One region of the Gordonia jacobaea genome, then DNA from elsewhere that is predicted to be linked to it. Evidence: riboswitches for the same ligand, from Rfam matches in the RefSeq annotation. Region 1 holds a riboswitch; the other holds the start of a gene.
What was found. A riboswitch is a leader RNA that binds a small molecule or an ion and turns the genes downstream of it on or off. The one in region 1 is predicted to bind cyclic di-AMP.
Positions count from the first base shown of each region.

Region 2: it holds a riboswitch for cyclic di-AMP, as region 1 does, so the genes downstream of both, ACRVY7_RS20145 (C40 family peptidase) here and ACRVY7_RS03275 (transglycosylase family protein) in region 1, are expected to answer to the same signal.

Region 1 covers NZ_CBDRLS010000001.1:714,123-721,409, reverse strand. Annotated here, with positions in the region: gene ACRVY7_RS03300 (helicase-associated domain-containing protein) at 1-1,267, opposite strand, end outside; gene ACRVY7_RS03295 (hypothetical protein) at 1,336-1,539, shown strand; gene moaC (cyclic pyranopterin monophosphate synthase MoaC) at 1,558-2,094, shown strand; gene ACRVY7_RS03285 (MogA/MoaB family molybdenum cofactor biosynthesis protein) at 2,087-2,584, shown strand; gene ACRVY7_RS03280 (molybdenum cofactor biosynthesis protein MoaE) at 2,581-3,024, shown strand; gene ACRVY7_RS03275 (transglycosylase family protein) at 3,147-3,794, opposite strand; cyclic di-AMP (ydaO/yuaA leader) riboswitch at 3,802-3,982, opposite strand; gene ACRVY7_RS03270 (MoaD/ThiS family protein) at 4,242-4,490, opposite strand; gene moaA (GTP 3',8-cyclase MoaA) at 4,499-5,584, opposite strand; gene ACRVY7_RS03260 (flavin reductase family protein) at 5,581-6,144, opposite strand; gene ACRVY7_RS03255 (hypothetical protein) at 6,141-6,350, opposite strand; gene ACRVY7_RS03250 (cold-shock protein) at 6,591-7,010, shown strand; gene ACRVY7_RS03245 (DUF2771 family protein) at 7,020-7,287, opposite strand, start outside.
Region 2 covers NZ_CBDRLS010000006.1:217,525-224,811, reverse strand. Annotated here, with positions in the region: gene ACRVY7_RS20165 (hypothetical protein) at 1-205, shown strand, start outside; gene trpD (anthranilate phosphoribosyltransferase) at 357-1,421, shown strand; gene ACRVY7_RS20155 (Lrp/AsnC family transcriptional regulator) at 1,441-1,719, opposite strand; gene ACRVY7_RS20150 (DEDD exonuclease domain-containing protein) at 1,716-3,524, opposite strand; cyclic di-AMP (ydaO/yuaA leader) riboswitch at 4,183-4,367, shown strand; gene ACRVY7_RS20145 (C40 family peptidase) at 4,383-5,084, shown strand; gene ACRVY7_RS20140 (C40 family peptidase) at 5,239-6,318, shown strand; gene ACRVY7_RS20135 (peptidase MA family metallohydrolase) at 6,331-7,287, shown strand, end outside.

The DNA of each region.
Region 1 (7,287 bases):
CGAGTGATGCGGTGGCCGTATCGACGGAAAACGGTGTGGCACCGTCGAGTTCGGTGAGTAGGTCGAGGATGAGGTGTCGCTGCACGGGCGCGGTCGCGTCGTAGAGCTCCGACGAGAGCGCTGGATACGCGTTGCCGTCGCGGTCGGGCTCGCCGACCTGCCACGCGCGTCGCGGCATCGACAGCCACGCGTCGAGCAGTGTGGCCCACTGCCTTTCGGGCGCCGAGTGCAGCCAGGTATCGGCCGACGACGTCGGTGCGAACGTCTGCTCACCCCGATCTCCCGCCGGCGGCGGATCGGGAAACCCGACGTCGATGAGGCGTGCGTGGCCCAGGAGTTCGACGAGGAACGAGACGCGTTTCTGGTCCAGCCCGGTTACCTTTGCGAGCCTGCGCAATTCGCGGACACCGAGTGCACCCGAGCGCAGCACCGCGGCGGGTGCGCGCCCCAGTACGTCGAGCAGCGCCGTGGTGTGGCGGATGAGTTCGAGCGCCTCACCACCTGCGGCGGCGTCGACGGCTTTGGCACCGAACCGCAGTGACGCGTGTTCGTCGGCGAGGCCTGGGGGCGCGAGAGTGTCTGTGTGCAGCGGAGGTTCGCGGCGGATGAGCGCTGCGACCATCGGCGGTAGTTCGACGGTCTGGTCGTCGATACGTGCGAGGAGGCCGAGCGCGATGAGCCGAGCGACCGGACTGTCCGGATCTGCACCGGGCGCGGCGTCCCGACTTCGTCCGAGCGCGGGGCCTCGCGACAGTGTCGTCAGCAGATCACGCTGGCGCTCGTCGATGCCGTCGATCAGCTTCTGCACGTCGTCGGGCGTCAGGTGGGCGAGAGGGCCGGTGAGGTGCAGCGCTTTCCACGGCAGGGCCGAGGCGAGGTGTGCGCCCGCGGTGAGTGAATCGGCGACGCCCCAGAACACCGCGCGACGTCGCAGATCCTCGATGCGTCGGGTGATCTCGGCGGACCCGGCACGGTCCGACAGCGCCTTCACGAGTGTCTCGGCGTCGACGTTGGCGGGTACCCGCGCGACGCCCGGACCGGTGGAGAGCGCGATGAACTGCTCGATCACCGCCAGCGTCAGCAGATCGAGTTCCTCGCCAACGAGCGCGATAGACGCCGCGGCGAGCGCACGCTGAGCGAGCACCGAGGTGCCTTGCGGCGGTGGTGAGGCGAGGTCGGGGCGAAGCGACAGCAGATCGTGCAGGTCGTCGTCGGTGCGCGCGGCCAGATCGTCGGCCAGGCCGATCCGCTGGTCGTCCGTGCTCATTCGATCAAGTCTAGTGGTCGAACCAAAACAGCAGGCGAGTCGTCGGACAGCGGGTGGCATGGCACAATATGCCCGTGGCTGAGAAGGAAAAGAAGAACCATTACGTCGACAACGGCTGGCCTCGTCATGACGACGGCAGCGTCCCCGACCACGCGGTCTCGGAGTTCGCGGCGGAGATCCCCGGCGCACTCTCGCCGTTCGGCGATGTCGAGTTCCCGCTACCTGCCGACAAGGTCAACTACGTCCAACCGAAGACTGTCGTCAATCGCTGACGACGTGACGTCGACCTGATGCCTCCCCGGCACGCGAGCAGCCAAGACCAGACGTCGAATCCCTCTCGTCTTTCGCACCTCGACTCGACGGGTGCTGCGCGGATGGTCGACGTCGGCGACAAGACCACGACGCGACGACGCGCTGTCGCCGCAGGTACCTTTCACACGACCACCGAGGTCATCGACCTATTGCGCGATTCCGCGCTGCCCAAGGGCGACGTTTTGGCCACCGCCCGCATCGCAGGAATCATGGCGGCCAAACGCACCGACGCACTCATTCCGCTGTGCCACCAGTTGGCGCTGTCGGCGGTCGACGTCGACTTCACCGTCGCCGACGATCACATCGACATCGTGGCCACCGTCGAGACAGCCGGGAAGACCGGCGTCGAGATGGAAGCGCTCACGGCGGTCGCAATCGCAGGACTGACCCTGCACGACATGACCAAGGCCGTCGATCGACGCGCCAGCACGGGGGAGATCCGACTTCTCGAGAAATCGGGCGGCCGGTCGGGAACCTGGACTCGCGCCCGAGCGACAGACGAGAAAAATGACTGACGAGAAGCTCGTGGCCCGCGTCGTCGTGGCGTCGACACGCGCTAGCCGCGGCCTCTACGTCGACCGCAGCGGCCCGATCATCGCGGAGTGGCTCACCGCCCGCGGATTCGTCGTCGACGAGGTCGACGTCGTCGCAGATGGCGCACCGGTCGGCGACGCGATCCGCGCCGGGATCTACGCCTCCGACGCGCTCGTGATCACCACGGGCGGAACGGGTCTCACCCCCACCGACCGCACCCCGGAGGAGACGCGAGCACTGCTCGACGTCGAGATCCCGGGTCTTGCCGACGCGATTCGCAGCTCGGGACTTCCGACGGTGCCCACGGCGATCCTCTCGCGCGGTGTCGCAGGCGTGGCCGGCCGCACGCTCGTCATCAACCTGCCGGGGTCGACCGGCGGAGTCCGCGACGGTCTCGACGTACTCGACGGCGTCATCGACCACGCGCTCGACCAGCTCCGCGGTGGCGATCACCCGCGGAGCGACGAATGACCGTGCGAGTCGTTAAGGCCGCTCTCGCCGCCGACCCCATCGACCTTCCGTCTCACGAACAACTCGTCACCGACGCCGCTGCAGGCTCGGCCGGCGCGGTCGTCGGGTTCGCAGGCGCGGTGCGCAATCACGACGGAGATCACGCGTCGGCGGTGACCAAGCTGTCGTACTCGTCGCATCCGAGCGCACCCGAGGTGCTCGCCGAGGTGGTCGCCGAGGTGTCGGCGTCGGTCGCGGGAGTGCGCGCTGTGGCCGTGTCGCATCGCGTGGGTGACCTCGACGTCGGCGACGTGGCTTTCGTCGTCGCCGTGGCGGCCGACCATCGGGCGCCCGCATTCGAGCTGTGCGCGCGCCTCGTCGACGAGGTCAAGGCCCGCCTGCCCGTGTGGAAGCACCAGGTGTTCGCCGACGGCTCCGACGAATGGGTCGGCTCGGCCTAGAGATTGGAAGTCGGCTCCGCCTAGAGATTGGAAAAGGACCCCGCACGGCCGTTATGGCGTCGTGCGGGGCCCTTCGTCTCGGGTTCCGGCGGTCAGTGCAGCCGGGACTCGGGCGAGATCGCTCAGGGGAGCGGGATCAGGCCCTTGTTCTGGTTGTAGATCTTCAGCTGGTCCGGGGTGAGCTGGTAGCCGCTGTCCTTGGCTGCCTTCCAGAGGTTCTTGACCTCGGGGCTGACGTTGGCGGCGTCGAGCGCGCCGTCGACCTGGCCCTTGACGTCATCGGTGCTCTTGGCCTCGGGAGTCTTCTCCAGCGGGGTCTGCGGCTGCGCCTCGGGCTTCACCTCAGGCTTGGGGGCCTGCAGCGGCTTGGGCGAGTCGGTGGGAGCGGTGCGCGGGGTCGAGCCCGACAGTCCGGTGCCACACACCGGCCAAGCGCCCTTGCCCTGCGATGCCAGCACGCGCTCTGCAACGGCGATCTGCTGCTCCTTGGAGGCCTGATCGGCGCTCGGTGCGTATGCGGTGCCACCGTGGCCCGCCCAGGTGCTCGGGCTGAACTGCAGTCCGCCCTGGTAGCCGTTTCCGGTGTTGATGGCCCAGTTGCCGCCGGACTCGCACTGTGCGACCTGGTCCCACTCGGAGTCGGAGGCTGCGTGCGCTGAACCGGTGCCGAGCAGAGCGGCTCCGCCGCCGAGTACTGCGCCGGTGAGGGCGACCTTCGCGAAGGTCTTGGTGGTCGTGTTGGTCGTCGACTTGCGATGACGTCCGGCCATGAGTTTTCTTTCCTCTCTCCACGCGCCTACGAAGTCAGCTGTCGGGTTCGAACGAGAGGTTGCTCGGTCCGTGGTCGCCGTGGCGGCCGGTGGACTTAACCCCAAGGGCATCCGGGTCTGGATGTCCGTATCTCCGTCGGAGATGTTGGGTCCCCCGTCCTCGTTCCTGAGTTTGTTGTTCGTCATTCGATCGGGGGAACGAGGCTTGGCGCGCCCGGTCGAATGTTGTGTTCTTTTGGCTGTCCTGTGATCTCCCTGGAGGAGACTGTTCGTACAGTACGACGGATGCGCCGCTGAATCACCCTCGTCCGCAAGTTGTTTTTTGGGCTGCGCGTGGGACTTTGGACCCAATTTCGTCGTCATCGCTGCTCAACCCGACGATGGTCGGTTCGTGTCCATCCCGTTATCGGCTCGTTATGTGACTAAGGTCACATGGCGTCGAACGTCTCAGCCGCCGGCAAATGGCGGTAGAACGTCGATCGTCTCGCAGTCGCCGAGAGGTGTCGTGCGGTCGCAGACGGCGATCGCGTCCCGCAGATATGAGCACCGGGCGAGCACGCGCGTGAGGTCGGGGTGGTCGACAACCAGGGCGCGTTCGAGGTCGCCGAGCGTCGCGTCGGCCGGCACGTCGATCTCGGTCAGATCGGTGCCCGCGGCGGCACGTGCGGCCGCGAAGAACCGAACGGTCAGCGTCATCGAGTCGCTCACCCTCCGATGGCCGACATCGGGCGGTCGGGTTGACGAAAGTCCGTGGTGTTCACCGCATGTCCCGCGGCCTTGTGCCACATGTCACCGCGCCAGCGTCGCGCGATCTCGGCGTCGAGGGCGGTTGCGCTGAGCCCACCGCGCAGCGCGGGCATCAGTGACGTCTCGGCGTCGGCGAACAAGCAGTTGCGCAGGGCGCCGTCGGCGGTCAGTCGGGTGCGGTCGCAGTCACCGCAGAATGGCCGCGTCACCGACGCGATCACCCCGACGCGGGCTGTCTGTCCCGTCGGGTCGGTGTGCCCCCGCACGAGCCACGTGGCCGCCGGTGCCCCGCCGCGCGGGCGGGGATCGGGATCGAGATCAAACGTCCGACGCAGCGTCGTGAGGATCTCGTCCGCCGTGACCATCGCGCCGCGGTCCCACCGGTGATCGGCGTCGAGCGGCATCTGTTCGATGATGCGCAGCTGGTAGCCCTCGTCGAGGCAGAACCGCAGTAGGTCCGGTAGGCCCGCGAGGTCGTCACGGTTCGGCACGACCGCGTTGACCTTGACCGGCTGGAGTCCCGCGTCGCGGGCTGCGGCGAGCCCGTCGAGTACGTCGGAGAGCCGGTCACGGCGAGTGATCTGCGCGAAGCGGGCGGGGTCGATGGTGTCGAGCGAGACGTTGATGCGATGCAGGCCCGCGTCGGCCAGTGCTCGTGCGCGGTGTCGCAGCCCCAGACCGTTGGTGGTCAGCGCGAGTTCCGGCGCTTCGGGCATGTTCGACGCCGCGGCGATCAATTCCTCGAGGTCGCGGCGCAGCAGCGGTTCGCCGCCGGTGAAGCGGATGCGTCGGATACCGAGGTCGCGCACGGCGACGGTGAGCACCCGCACGAACTCGTCGGTGGTCAACAGATCCTCGGACGGCAACCAGTCCAGACCTTCGGCAGGCATGCAGTAGGTACAGCGCAGATTGCAGCGGTCGGTCACCGATACCCGCAGATCAGAGGCAACGCGACCGAACGTGTCGAGCAATGGCCCCGACGACGGCGCGTCGTCGCGTGTGGAGCGCGGGGTGATCGGAAGTCCGAGGTCGATGATGCTCATGTCGGCCCGGTCGTCGTCGGTTGCAGTCGCGGGCGTGCTTCGAGCGCACGGAACGTGCTGGCGTGAAAGACGAGCGGTTCGACGTCCGGATCGCAGTCGAGTGCGTCTATCTGCAGCAACACGACGGTGTGATCGCCTGCGGGTACCTCGCTGTGAATGTGGCAGGACAGTTGCGCCGCGGAGTCGGGCAGGAACAGCGCGCCGTCGTCTGTGGCCTGCGGGGTGGTGCCGTCGAATCGATGTTCAGCGGGCCCGGCGAGTTGACGACACAGCGCCGACTGCGTGTGCGAGAACACGCTCACGCCGAGCGCGGGTGCCTCGCGCAGCCGCGGCCACGTCGTCGAGGTGTTCTGTACGCAGACCGAGACCAGTGGTGGGTCGAGTGAGACTGTCGTGAACGCCGACGCCGCCATGCCGAGCGGGGCGTCGGCGGTGCCGAGGCAACACACCGCGACAACTCCGGTGGGAAAGCAGCTGTATGCACGCTTGAGTGCGCCGGGCTCGGACACCGGCGACAGAGCACCGAACGCACTGCGGCTCGCGTCGCCCTGACTCGTCATTTCACGCGCCGCCCGGAGCGGAGCGCGTAGACGATGCCGAGGAGGAAACCGATCGGAGTGCACATCGCCAGCAGGTAGACCCATGTGGGAGCGGTACCGCCATCATCGACGGCAGGCATCACGAACAGCACGATCAGCGCGACAATTCCGACGCCGAACACGATCCCCGCGAGGACGAGAAGAGCCGTGGACGATTTCTTCTGCATACCTCAACGGTAGAACACATTCGAGAGTCGCTGCTCCGGACCGAATGTGAGGTGACTGTGCAGCAGGCCATTGGCTAGAATGGTGGGTAACCAGGCGCCCTGCTCATCTGATTGTCGTGGGTTGGGCGTCTTTTGCTGTGACAGGGCAACTGTTGTGAACGAGAAGCCAGTTGTTACGGCAAGACCCGCTGCGGTAGATGACCGCGGTGGTGAGACCGAGCGAAGATGAGGGTGAGCACAGTGCCGACCGGCAAGGTGAAGTGGTACGACGCGGAGAAGGGCTTCGGCTTTCTTGCTCAGGAGAGCGGGGAGGACGTCTATGTCCGCTCGTCCGCGCTGCCCGAAGGCGTCGAGGCTCTCAAGCCAGGCCAGCGCGTCGAATTCGGCATGGCTGCCGGTCGTCGTGGGCCGCAGGCACTGACCGTGACCGTGCTCGAACCCGCCCCGAGCGTCGCGAAGAACACCCGCGAGGCCGCGCGCAAGGAACAGCAGGCCAAGCGGCACAGCCCCGACGAGTTGCACGGCATGGTCGCCGACCTCATCACCCTGCTCGAGGGCAAGGTGCAGCCCGACCTGCGCAAGGGGCGCTACCCCGATCGCAAGACGGCGCAGCGCATTTCTGAGGTCGTGCGGGCCGTCGCCCGCGAACTCGACGCCTGACCCGACCCGCTATCCGGTTGCCGACGGTTCCTCGACACGCTCGCTTGGCGCGCTCGGGTTCTGCTGCGACGGCTGCTTGACGCGAAATCCGTCCGGTGTGGTGTTCAGTGCGAGCACCCCGCGCGCAACCTGGAACTGGCCGTCGACGACGACCGCCGACAGCGGCTGCACCTCGATGTTGACCAGCACCCGATCGGGCCGTGACGGCAATTCGAGGGTGAAGGCCGATCCGCTCGTCTTGTACTCGGGCGTCGGGTCGGGGTTGATGATCACTCCG
Region 2 (7,287 bases), on a different contig from region 1:
CGCGCTCGACGAGTACGAGGCGATTCCCATCGATGTCGTCGCCGATCGGTTCGCGATCCCGGAGGGACTGGCACCTGTGGTTCTGGCGCGCGTGCAGCTCGTCGACGCACTGCACTTGTCGCAGGAGCGCTCACGAATGGCGAGCCTGGCGTCGCGGCACTCAGGTGTTGCGGTGGGGTGGCAGATCGTCCAGCGGCCGCGATGAATCACCGCGCCGCGCGCGCATTGATCACCGCGCCGCGCGCGCATTGATCACCGCGCCGCGCGCGCCGAGATCACCGCGCCGCGGGCGCTTCGCACATCGTGCGGTACGACCGCGAGCAGATCGTGTGCGCAGGTCAACTAAGGTGCATGGGGTGAGCAGCGAGCAGAGCTACACCTGGCCGCAGATCCTGGGATCCGTCACCGACGGAATCGACCTGACCGTCGACCAGGCGCGATGGGCGATGGACGAGGTCATGACGGACAGCGCGACGTCGGCGCAGATCGCCGCATTCGGCGTCGGCGTGAAGATGAAGGGCGCAGCGCCTGCCGAACTCGCAGGCCTGTCGCAGGCGATGCTCGACCACGCCACCCTCGTCGACACCGACCGTGCGGCGATCGACATCGTCGGAACGGGAGGCGACCGCTCGCACACCGTGAACATCTCGACGATGACGTCGATCGTCGTCGCCGCGGCCGGCGTGCCCGTGGTCAAGCATGGCAATAGGGCGGCGTCGTCGAAGAGTGGCGGTGCCGACGTGTTGGAGGCCCTTGGCGTGACGATCTCGCTCGGTGCCGCTGAGGTCGCCGCGTGTATCGAGCAGATCGGCATCGGATTCTGCTTTGCCCCGGTGTTTCACCCTGCGTTCCGTTTCACCGCTCCCGCACGACAGCAGATCGGCATCCCGACGGTGTTCAATGTGCTCGGCCCGCTGACGAACCCGGCGAATCCACGCGCGGGATTGATCGGGTGCGCGTTCGGCGATCTCGCGCCTGTCCTCGCGCGTGCCTTTGCCGAGCGGGGCAGTTCTGTCCTTGTGGTGCGCGGCGATGACGGTCTGGACGAACTCACGACGACCACGACGTCGTCGGTGTGGCAGGTGGTCGACGGCACGGTCACCGAATTGACGATCGATCCGCGTGATCTGGGAATCGACTACGTCGACCTATCGGCGCTGCAGGGCGGAGATGCGACGGTGAACGCCGCCATCGCGCGGGAACTGCTGTCGGGAAAGTCCGGCCCCGTGCGCGATGCTGTGCTCCTCAACGCTGCGGGTGCACTCGTCGCCAACGAGCAGACGTCCGCGACCGACAACGCGGGACTCACCGCGGCGTTCGCGGCGGCGACCGAGCGCGCCGCGGAGTCGATCGATTCGGGCGCAGCCGCGCGGCTGCTCGACCGGTGGGCCCAGGTCAGCGGAGAGCTCGCCAACAAGTAGGCCGGTTGCCGGGCGAGGATCACTCCTCGCCGATGGAGAAACCACCCTCGACGGCGCTCGACGAATAGCTGCGGAACGCGATGTGTGTCGCGCTGTGCCGTACTCCCGGCAGCCGATTGATCTTGCCGGTGACCACCTCGGCGATCTGCTCGTGGTCGCGTACGCGGATCTTCGCGATCAGGTCGACATCGCCCGCACACGAGTAGACCTCTTCGACGCCCGGGATATCGGCCACGGCCTGTGCCGTTTCGGGGATCTGGTGGACGTCGGCGTCGATCAGGACGATGGCGGTGATCATGCGGGCAAGCGTAGTCGGCCACCTTCGGCGCGCGGGCGTGACCGGTGACGGGGCGTGCGGATGTCACGCGCATCGTGGGCGGTCTGTGACCACTCCAGCCAGCGTTGCGCCGAACCGACGGGTGTGGCCAGCGCGTCGCTGGAGTCGACGATGCGGGTGCCGGGGTCGGACACCCAGCGGTAGAGCAGACCTGCCTCTTCCGGGGAGGCGCCCCGAAGTGGGGTGTCGCCTGGCAGCACTGTCTCGGCCGCCGCGACCAGCGCTGCGACCACCGGCATCGGCGCGTGTCCGCGTGGCGCTGTTCCCGCCGCAGCGAGCCGTCCGTGCCGAATGACCGCCAACTCCCAGCCGCCGGCGCCGTCGGAGCGTGCGACCACCAGCTCGGCTATCGCGCAGAGGGAACTCAGACGCTGACACCGTGCGAGCTGATCGATGGTCGCGGCCATCCGGTCGCGGTGGCGCGCGGCGGTCTCGTACATCTGGGCACCGGCGACGACGTCGAGTCGCTGCGAGAGCCGCTCCAGGATGGTGTCGGATCGTCCGAGTATCAGATCGACGACGGACGTGACCGATGGCAGGTAGTCGGGGAGTGTCTGAGGGCGTGTCGAGGCGGCAGCACAGCCTCCGACGACCCGACCGCCGTCGTCGGGGAGGCGACACCAATGATGGGTGGCGGTCGCGCCGAGGCGGGTCGTGCAGGTTCGCAGTCCTGCGGCGTGTGCGATGAGGTCGGCGATCGCGGTCGCCGTGGTGCGCTTACCGATCGGCCCGATGCTTATCTCTCCCGGCGTGCGGGCCACACGCAGACGGGCGAACCGTTCGTTGCTCAGGGTCACCCACCAGCCGCGGTGGGGTTGCGTCGAGCGTCGGTTGTACGCCGGGGCGTGTGCGGCGAGCAATCGGAGCTCGCGAACTCCCGCCTCGAGTGCGTGCGCGCATTCGACGTGGTCGACGCGTTCGGCGAGCATCACCATCTCGCCGATCCTGCGTCGGGGATCGGCTCCGGAGAAATAGGACCTCACGCGTCGACGCAGATCCGATGCCGTGCCGACGTAGAGGACCTCGTCGCTGGGGCCACGGAACAGGTAGACGCCGGGACGCGCGGGGATTCGGTCGGCCAGGTGCCGCTTTGCGCGCAGCCGCGGATCGGTGCGTGGCAGGTAGCGGGTGAGTTCGCGATAGCTCTGTACGCCCTGATTCCCGACGCGTTCGAGAAGGTGGTGAAAGACCTCGACGGTCGCGCGGGCATCGTCGAGAGCGCGGTGCGTCGGGCGGACGGTGACGTCGAACAGATCGGCCAGAGCCGACAGGCGCACCGTCGGCGCCTCGTCGCGTCCGAGGATGCGTCTTGCCATGGTGACCGTGCACAGCGTTGCACTGAACGGCCACTGCAGGTGTAGGCGCAGCGCGTTCTGCCGCAGGAACGACATGTCGAACCGGGCGTTGTGCGCGACGAGAATCGATCCGCGCGCGAACTCGATGAACGACGGCAAGACCTCGTCGATGCGTGGCGCGTCGTAGACCATCGCCTCGGTGATCCCGGTGAGCGCGACGATCTGCGGTGGAATCGGGAGTCCCGGATCGACGAGTGTCGCGAACTCGCCGAGTACCTCGCCGCCCCGAATCTTCACCGCGCCGATCTCGGTGATGCGGTCGTTGGCGGCACTGCCGCCGGTTGTCTCGAGGTCGACGACGACGAGCGTGGTGTCGAACAGGGACCGATCAGAGAACTCGTTGTCGAGAGTGCTCTCGAGGTCGGCGCTCGCGAGGTCTGAGAACGAGAGCTGATCGCCACTGGATGTCACGTCGCGAACAATAGTTCGAACCACCGACACCGCTGATTCGTTGCTGGTGAGGCGTGTGTTCCGGATGTGGCGATTCGTCGCCAACTGGTTTCGGGTCCCGGGCCTCCGCGACTCGGTCGGCCGGACTTGTCGGTGGGGGTGCCTAGTCTCGCGGTGAGAAGGAGGCAGTGGTGCGCGTCGCCGCCGGGAGGAGGGGAAGCCTCCCGGCGACATGCGCATCCCGAGGATTTCACACCACTGAGACGGAGATCACATCATGGACATCGATTGCAGCACCTGCCCCGGTCGTGAACACGCCTGCGACGGCTGTGTGATGACAGTGCTTTTCGGCCCGCTGAACAGCCAGGATGGCAGCGCCGGGTGGCGACGAGGGTGGCCCACCGGCACCCGAGATAACGACGCCGAGATCCACGCCGCCATAGATACATTCACGGGCGCTGCAATGGCCTCCAACGTCGATGCACGATCTGCAAGAGCAAGCATCTGCGCAGTTCAAGCGGCCAGTTCGTCGTCCGAATCGCCGACATTGCGTGCCGGCTAGGGTGCGGAGGTCGAACACGCTGTTTGTCGGTTAGTGGACAGACACGCATCCGGTTTCGTAACCTTTCCGAGACCTTTGCGAAGCGTCCCGCTCCAACAGGAGAGGTTCGCAGGGGTCACCGCTCAATCGCCGAGGCTACGAGTCTCGGCGTACCGGGGAACCACTCATTTTTTCGGAGCTTTCCGAATGGGGGTGAATCGCGCTCTCGATCCGGGTGTTCGCACTCGAATCGCATGCGCGTAGGGCCATTTCTTCCGGCCCGAATCCGACAGCTAACCCGGTCGGCGGTAGAGGGAGAACAAAGGAGAACACCCTTCGTGGCCAAACATCGTTTGGAACAGCCCGACCGCGGCAAGGTCGCAAAGAAGGCGGTAATCGCCGGGTCGATCACGTTCGGCTCGCTTGCCGCTGTCGCTGGTCCCGCTCTGGCCGCGCCGGTCACCGTGCCCAACGTCGGCACGTTCGAACTTCCCGGCGTCGACACCAAGCAGATTCCGGCACAGTTCCAGCAGCAGAAGGCGCCGGTCGTCAAGAAGCAGGATGTCGCGAAGTCGCCCGACGCCACAGTCGAGATCCCCAACGTCGGCAAGTTCACGCTTCCGGGTATCAGCGACAACCAGATCCCACAGCAACTTCGGCCGCGTGGCGGAGCTCCGCTGCTCGCCCCGACGCAGACCGCAGGCGAGAAGGCCGTGCGCGCCGCTGAGACCAAGATCGGCGCCCCCTACTCGTACGGTGCTTCCGGACCCAACGCCTTCGATTGCTCCGGCCTCACCAGTTGGGCCTTCCGTCAGGCAGGCCTGACGATTCCGCGCGACAGCTACGGACAGCTCGGCGGTGGCACCGCGGTCGCCTCGCTGGCGAACGCGAAGCCCGGCGACATCCTGGTGTTCAACGGTGGCGGACACGTTGGCCTCTACATCGGCAACGGACAGTTCATCCACGCATCGACCTACGGCGTCCCCGTGAAGAAGGACGTCGTGAAGAATTGGAGCTTGGTCGGTATCCGTCGCTACTGAGCGACGAGATCGACAGAGTTCGTGACGGCGGGCAGATCACGCGTTGACGCGTGATCCGCCCGACCGGCAGTAGCCGCCGCAACGCTCACGTTAGGGTGGAGCGCGGTGCACCGGTCTGCCACGTGGAGGCCGGTCGCTGCATGTGGTGAGGGGAGTGAACACAGAAGTGGTTGCGGGATCGCAGGCAATGGCGCATCGATCACGGGCGGCATTCGTCGTTGTCGTGACGGCGATGATCGTCGCTGTCGCACAAGTCTTCTCGATGGCGATAGCGGGTCCGTCGAGCGCGGAACCGACGCGCACACCCGACCAACTCCTCACTCAGTACAAGAAGCTGAGCACCGACGCCGAGAAGTCGTCGGAAGCGATGCACAACGCCCAGATCGAGTACGACAAGCAGCGCGGCATCGTGACCGCTGCCCGTAAAGACTCGACCGAGGCCCAGAAGGGCCTCGAAACCTCGCGGAAGACGCTGGGTTCGTACCAGAAGCGCGTCGACACGATTGTCCGCGCCAGCTACAAGGGTGCCCGGGTCAACCGTCTCTACGCGGTGCTCGTCAGCGACTCACCGCAGTCGTTGCTCGACCAGATGTCGGGCCTCGAGGTGATCTCGCGCCAGGCGTCGGCAGATCTCAAGGGCCTCAAGAAGGCTCGCGCCCAGATGGCAGCGGCGAAGGCGAAGGCCGATCGCACCGCCGCGGAGGCGACGACCGCCGTGTCGGCCGCCGAGCGCGTACGCGGCGACCTCCAGGCCAAGCAGGCCAACCTGCAGCTCCAGGCGGTTCAGGTGCGTGCCGTGTACGAGTCGATGACCGGCAAGCAACTCGGCGCACTTCGCGGCCCCAAATTCGATTTCGACCCCCGTGCCGTGCCGAAGGGTACGTCCGCCGCTCTCGCGGCCGTGCAGGCGGCGCTGACCCGCATCGGAGATCCCTACGTCTGGGGTGCCACCGGACCCGACTCCTTCGACTGCTCCGGGCTGATGGTGTGGGCCTACCAACAGGCCGGCAAGACGCTTCCGCGCTCGAGCGAGGCACAGATGGGCTCGGGAACGGCTGTCGACCGCGGCAATCTGCAGCCAGGCGACCTGATCATCTACTACCCGGACGCCCATCACGTCGGCATGTATGTCGGCGACGGTTACGTGATCCACGCGTCGACATTCGGTGTGCCCGTCAAGGTGGTACCGATCGACCAGGCCGGGCCGTTCGCGGCCGCGCGGCGATACGCCTGATGCGCGGACAGCGTGCACGCTGAGGCCTCGGCCGCGCGCGTCGCATGTGTGCTTCTCGCTGCCGCGACACTCGCAGTGGGTGCGTCGGCCTGCTCGTCGGATGATCAACCGCGGCAGGCGACCTCGTCGTCTGTCACGACGACGACCACGAATCCCAACGTCTATCTGCAGGAGCGGTCGGAGGGCGTCGCGCAACTCCTCGACGACCTCACCCGCGCTGTGACGGATGGCGATCGCGCTCGCCTCGACTCGCTCCTCGACGCATCGACGCCCCCGACGTTCCGCGACTCCCTGACCGTCGCGGCCCAGAACCTGTCCGGACGGGATTTCTCCGGAACGGGCACCTCCACCGCGTCCTCGGCCGCAGCGTCGCCGCCGTCGGCAAACTCGCCGTCGCCATTCTCGCAGTCGCCGTCCTCACCGACCACGGCTGTGCCCGCGCGCGGAACCACACTGAAGCTCAAGGAGTTCGGCTACCAACTCGCGTCGACGCAGGGCGCCGAGACCCAGGTGCCCGCAGAGGTTGCTGCTCGACTCGAATCGCAGGGCAGCACCGACTCGTGGGTCGCGCCGGTGCAGCTGCGGTATGCGCTCGGCGGTGCCAATACGCCGGGAGTCGACGAGCCGACGGTCACGCTTGATCGCGAACTTGTGGTGGCGCGATACGGCGATGGGTGGAAATTGGTCGGCGACGCAACGCTTCTCGGTGACGACGCCCCGGCAACCCAGCTCTGGGACCTGCCGGGTCTCGAGGCCACGGACGTGCTCACCGGGGGAGGGCCGTCGACGGTGGTGTCGTATCCGGGTACCGACGTCATCGTGGATCGGACGCGAAGCTCGCTGCGTCAGGCGGTATCGGCCGTCACCGCCTTCTGGGGTTCGGAGTGGCCGCGACGCGCCGTCGTGGTCGCAACCGCGACACCGGACGAGTTTTCCGCGATAGCGCACAGTTCTGCGACCGATACCTCT